DNA from 2 places in the Microlunatus sp. GCM10028923 genome. Region 1 is predicted to be linked to the other one. Evidence: riboswitches for the same ligand, from Rfam matches in the RefSeq annotation. Region 1 holds a riboswitch; the other holds the start of a gene.

Region 1 (2,991 bases):
GCGGCGGCCGCGGCGGTCAAGGTGGGCATGCCGCGGGACAGGTTGCCGGCCCGGATCAGCGCCAACCCGGCACCGCACAGGAGGCGGGAACGATCTGCCGGGGCCAGGTCGGCGCCGGTGTCGTTGGCCTGTTGGAACAGCTCGGCTGCTGACTCCCATGCGAGTTGGCCGAGGGCCTCGTTCGCCGCGCGCTCGGCCCACTCGGTGGCCAGTTCCGGATCGCCGATCGGCAGCGACGCGAGCCGGTGGTGGGCGATCTCGCCGACCCGCTCGGCTGCATCCGAGCGGGCGCTCAGGACCTCCGCCAGCCGCGCGTGGGCGGTGAGCCGGGACGTGCTTGACAACCCGAGCCGCGCGGACTCCCGGACCAGATCGTGGGCGAACTGCCACCGGCCCGGACCAGCGATCAGGCCGGCAGTTGCGGCATCGTCCAGGTCGGACAGCACCTGCGGAACGGGCCGGCCGGTCACCTGGGCCAGGATCGACGGGTCGAGGAACTCGCCGAGCGCGGCCGCGACCGTGATCAAGTCCCGGCTGGAGTCGCCCAGCCGACCCAGCCGAGCCCGTACGGCATCGACCACGAGGTCCGGCAGGTCGTCGGTCGAACCCAGCAGCCGGGCCAGTTCGCCGACGAAGAACGGATTGCCGCCACTGCGTCGCCGGATCCGGCTGGCCAGGTCGCCGGACACCGCGGCTCCGGTCGAGCGCTTGAGTTGCTCGCCCACCTCCGCGTCAGTCAGCCCGGTCAGCCGGATCCGGGTCAGCACCGGTTCCTGAGCGAGGGCCGCCAGGACGTCCGTGAGGGCGGCCGCCTCAGTGTCGCGATAGGCGGCCAAGATCAGCACCGGCGACCCGGCGATGCCGCGGGCCAAGTGGACCAGCAGCGCCAGCGACGCGGCATCGGCCCACTGCAGATCGTCCATGACGATCACCAGGCCCGACGGTCCGGCGGCTTCGCGAAGATCATCGGCGACGGCCTCGAAGGCTTCGAACCGTGCTTCTGGATGGCTGGATCCCGGGCTGCCGAGCCGGTCCGGCAGCGGCCGTTGCAGCGAGCGGTACACCTGCCGGATCATCCAGTACGGCGGGCAGCCCTCGTCCTCACTGGCCCGGCCCCAGCCGATCGCCAGACCGGCGTCGGCGCCGTCGACCAACTCCCGGGCCAGCCGGGTCTTGCCGATGCCCGGCTCACCGGCCAGCAGCACCACCTGGCCCAGTCCCGAGGCCATGCGGGCCAGCCGCTCCCGTACCCGCGCCAATTCGTCCGCCCGGCCGACGAAATCCTGCACACCCGAATCCTATCGGCGGGAATAGGGCTGCGAGGATGGGAGTTGACAGGTTCGTTCAAGCTCGCGCGTGTTCCGGGGTCGGTGCAAGTCCGAACCGGCGGTGACAGTCCGCGACCCGGCCTCAGGGCCGGTTGATGTGGTGAAACTCCACGACCGACGGTGAAAGTCCGGATGGGAGGAACCGCGGGGGTCGTGGCCTGCGCCGCCGGCGTGAGCGCGTACCCCGTCCACCCCGGTCTGCATGCGCCCGGAGAGTGGAGAGGTCAGTGGGTTTCTCGGAACTGCTGCTTGGCTTCCTGAACGCCAAGCTCGACATCGGCCCAGGCATCCTGTGGCGGGAGATCATCGGCAACGGGTTCGGGCTGGCCAGCGCGATCCTCGGCATGCAGCGCCGGGTCGCCGCGTGGCCGATCGGGATCATCGGCAACATCCTGCTCTTCACGGTCTTCCTCGGCGGCGTCTTCCACACCCCGCAGGACCTGGACCTGTGGGGCCAGGCCGGCCGGCAGATCTTCTTCTTCGCGGTGAGCGTCTACGGCTGGGTCCGCTGGTACGGCTACCGCAAGTCCCACGCCGGCGAGAAGGCGGGCGTGCAGCCGCGCTGGGCCGGCTGGCGGGGCCGGCTGCAACTGGCGATCGCCGCGGTGATCTTGTGGGTTGCGTTCTACTTCGGCCTGTCGGCGCTCGGCTCCTGGGGCCCGGCGGCGGACGCCTGGATCCTCACCGGCTCCATCCTGGCCACCTACGGCATGGCCCGCGGCTGGGTCGAGTTCTGGCTGATCTGGATCGCCGTCGACGCGGTCGGTGTGCCGCTGCTGCTGGGCGCCGGGTTCTACCCGTCCGCGATCATGTACGTGATCTACGGCGGCTTCTGCCTGGCCGGCTTCGTGGCCTGGTGGCGGCTCGAGCGCAACCCCCGGCCGGAGGTCCAGCCGCAGCAGGTGACCCAAGCTCGGTAGACCACTTCGCGCAGGCCCGCCCGGGCGGCAGCGGGCGGGCCGTGGCGCAAACGTACGGCGGACAAGAGGATCCGCGTCCTGGCCCGGCCGGACCATGATCATCAACGGCGGTCCGCAGGTCTAGCGGCACTGGTTCCGGCCTGCTCCGACCCCGGTCCGGCGGGGATACCGTTCGGCGCACCGACTGATGATCAACATCAGCCCGATCGGTCGAGGAGCAGACATGTCCGGATCGGTCCCGCGTCGCCTGTCGCGACGCACCGTGCTCGGCACGGCAGCACTGGGAACCGTGGCGCTCGGCGGTTGTGCGATGGGCGGCGCCGGCTCCGGCGGCCCGGCCACGCCGCGGCCGACCAGCGCCGACAACCCGTTCGGCGCCGCCGTCGACAAGCCGGTCGAGTTCTTCAACTTCGAGGGCGGCTACGGCCACGACTGGTTCGACGTGCCGACCCGCCTCTACAACGCCCGGTTCCCGGACTCGGCGGTGACGTACAAGAGCAGTCAGGACCTGCCCAAGGAACTGCAGCCGCGGTTCGTCGACGGCACTCCGCCGGACCTGATCGGCAACGTCGGCCTGGACACCGCCGGCCTGGTCAAGCAGGGCCGGCTGGTCGACCTCGGGCCGGTGCTCGAGGCGCCCGCGTACGACACCGAGGGCAAGACGGTGGCCGAGACGCTGCTGCCGGGCGTGGCCGAGGTCGGCGTCTACGACGGCAAGCGCTACTCGGTGCCGTCGGGCTACG
Region 2 (2,991 bases), on a different contig from region 1:
GAGGAGGAGGCCGCCACCCGGGCCCGCGGGTTCACCGTACGGCCGGTGCCCGGTCAGCCGGAGCAGCTGGGCGGGTCGACCTGGCAGTCACTGGCCCGCGGCTCCGGCTCGGTCGAGACCGACTACCTGAACGGCGAGATCGTCCGGATCGCCAACGAGTACGGGGTTCCGGCGCCGATCAACACCCGGGTCGCCGCGCTGGCCCGGGCCGCCGCCCGAACCGGGCACCGCCCCGGCGACGTCACCGCCGAGCAGCTCGGCCGCGACCTCGGCCTCGCCGGAGCGGAGAACCCTCAGTAGACGAGGGCCTGGACGCCGTCGGCGAGCACCGACTCGACGAACACGGCCGCGCCCGCGATCCGTACCCCGGGCAGAAGTTGATCTTCGGTCAGTTCCCGGCGGGCCGCGCACTGGCTGCAGACGATCACCGTGCCGCCGGACCGGACCGTCTCGACCAGCTCGGCGACGTCGGCCGCGTGCGGCAGCGCGAGATCCGGCTGCCGGTCCGGCACCGCGAACCAGGTCGCGTCGCCGGTCAGCCAGACCGTCACCTCGGCCCCGGCGGCCAGCCCCATCGCCGCGACCGTCCAGCCCTGGTTGGCCCGCTCCGCCGCTTCCGCACCGCAGGTGATCTTGACGACCAGTGAACGTGCCATGGTCCGGCTCCCTTCGCTCCGCTGCCCAGCACAGTACCGGTCGGGCATCATGGTGCGATGACCGATCAGCTGGTGGCCGTCACGACGACGGACAGCGAGGAGGAGGCCGGCCGGATCGCGGACGGCCTGGTCGCCGCCCGGCTGGCCGCGTGCGTCCAGGTCGCCGGGCCGGTGCGCAGTGTCTACCGGTGGCAGGGCGAACTGCACTCCGAGCGCGAATGGCAACTGTGGATCAAGACCGCCGCGGACCGGCAGGACGCGGTGATCGCCTGGATCGAACAGCACCACTCCTACGACGTGCCGGAGCTGGTGTTCCTGCCGATCTCGGCCGGCCTGCCCGCCTACCTGGACTGGATCGTCGAAGAGACCCGGCACTGATGCGGGCGGTGGTGCAGCGGGTGACCTCGGCAGCGGTCGAGGTGGCCGGCGAGGTGGTCGGCGCCATCGACCGGCCCGGTTTGTTGATCTTGGTCGGGGTGACCCACGACGACACCGCGGCGACGGCGGCCGGGCTGGCCGACAAGATCTGGAATCTGCGGATCCTGCACGACGAGCGGTCCGCCGCCCAGGAGGGCGCGCCGATCCTGGTGGTCAGCCAGTTCACGCTCTACGCCGACGTACGAAAGGGGCGGCGGCCCTCCTGGAGCGCCGCCGCGCCGCGCGAGCTCAGCGAGCCGCTGGTGGACTCGTTCGTGGCCGCCTTGCGCGGGCTCGGGGCGGAGGTCGCGACCGGCCGGTTCGGCGCCTCGATGGCGGTCTCGTCCGTGAACGACGGGCCGGTCACCATCATCGTCGACACCGCTCGTTAGGCCTGTTCGCTTCGTCACATCGACGTGCTCACAGGCCGGACGCCGTACGGAATCGCGCAGAACCGTGCCAGACTTGGCGTACAAGCAAGGCACGACGTGCTCCGGGGTCGGTGTAATTCCGAGCCGGCGGTGACAGTCCGCGACCCGCTCCAGTTCGCTGGAACGGTTGATCTGGTGAAACTCCAGAACCGACGGTGAAAGTCCGGATGGGAGGCAGCACGCGGGCCGCGGCATACCCGCCGGCATGAGTTGATGATGCTCCGGGTTGCGGCGGCTCTGTCCTGCGTCGGCGTGATCATGCGCCGGCGTTTCGACCATCCCCCGGATCCCGACTGCCGTGGAGCACCGGAGGGGATGGATGTTCACCGGAATCATCGAGGAGCAGGGCGCCGCCGTTGCCCTGTTCGAACTGGACGGGGCGGCCCAGCTGCGGATCAGGGCCGACCAGGTCCTCGGCGGCCTTCACCTGGGCGACTCGGTCGCCGTCAACGGCGTCTGCCTGACCGTCATCGAACTGCACCTGGACGACGAGGCGAACCGGGGATTCACGGTCGACGTGATGCCGGAGACCTTGCGCCGCAGCACGCTGGGCGGGGTCCGGCCGGAGCAGGGACTCAACCTCGAACGCGCGGTCGTGGCGGGCGGCCGGCTGGACGGCCACATCGTGCAGGGGCATGTCGACGGCGTCGGTACGATCCGGTCCCGCACCCCCGGCCCGCGCTGGGACGACGTGGTGATCACGGTGCCGCGCGACCTCGCGCGTTACGTTGCGGAGAAGGGATCCGTCGCGGTGGACGGGGTCTCGCTCACCGTGACCGAGGTCGGCGACGACTGGTTCGGCGTCTCGTTGATCCCGACCACGCTCGAGGTGACGACGCTGGGCAAGCTGCAGCCCGAGATCACGGTCAATCTCGAGGTCGACGTCATCGCGAAGTACGTCGAGCGCCTGTTGCAGCAGACCGAGCGGGTGGGATCATGATCAACTCCGTCGAGGAGGCGCTGGCCGGGCTGCGCGACGGCCTGCCGGTGCTGGTCGCCGACAACCCCGACCGGGAGAACGAGGTCGACGTGATCGTCGCGGCCGACCGGGTCACCCCGCACTGGCTGAACTGGACGATCCGGCACTCCTCCGGCTTCGTCTGCGCGCCGATGCCCTCGGCCCGCGCGGACGCGCTGCGGTTGCCGCTGATGGTGCCGCACTCGGAGGATCCGCGCCGCACCGCGTACACCGTGACCGTGGACGCCGCCACCGGCATCAGCACCGGGATCTCGGCCGCCGACCGGACCCGCACCCTGCGGGTGCTGGCCGACCCGGAGTCCGTCCCCCAGTCGCTGATCCGCCCGGGGCACGTACTGCCGTTGCGTTCGGTGCCCGGTGGCGTGCTGGCCCGGGCCGGGCACACCGAGGCGGCGACCGACCTGGTCCGGCTGGCCGGCACCGGTACGGTCGCCGGGATCGCCGAGCTGGCCAACGAGGACGGCGAGATGAGCCGGCTCGCCGACGGTGAGCTGCTGGCCCAGCGGTT

The links. Region 1 has a riboswitch for FMN ahead of pnuC (nicotinamide riboside transporter PnuC). Riboswitches for the same ligand answer to the same signal wherever they lie in the genome.
Region 2: it holds a riboswitch for FMN, as region 1 does, so the genes downstream of both, ACFQU4_RS29695 (riboflavin synthase) here and pnuC (nicotinamide riboside transporter PnuC) in region 1, are expected to answer to the same signal.

The regions. Positions count from the first base shown of each region.
Region 1 covers NZ_JBHTFF010000001.1:386,206-389,196, forward strand. Annotated here, with positions in the region: gene ACFQU4_RS01720 (AAA family ATPase) at 1-1,289, opposite strand, end outside; FMN riboswitch at 1,353-1,476, shown strand; gene pnuC (nicotinamide riboside transporter PnuC) at 1,556-2,248, shown strand; gene ngcE (N-acetylglucosamine/diacetylchitobiose ABC transporter substrate-binding protein) at 2,472-2,991, shown strand, end outside.
Region 2 covers NZ_JBHTFF010000015.1:103,863-106,853, forward strand. Annotated here, with positions in the region: gene ACFQU4_RS29675 (ketopantoate reductase family protein) at 1-300, shown strand, start outside; gene ACFQU4_RS29680 (DsrE family protein) at 294-656, opposite strand; gene cutA (divalent-cation tolerance protein CutA) at 714-1,034, shown strand; gene dtd (D-aminoacyl-tRNA deacylase) at 1,034-1,465, shown strand; FMN riboswitch at 1,559-1,688, shown strand; gene ACFQU4_RS29695 (riboflavin synthase) at 1,824-2,444, shown strand; gene ribA (GTP cyclohydrolase II) at 2,441-2,991, shown strand, end outside.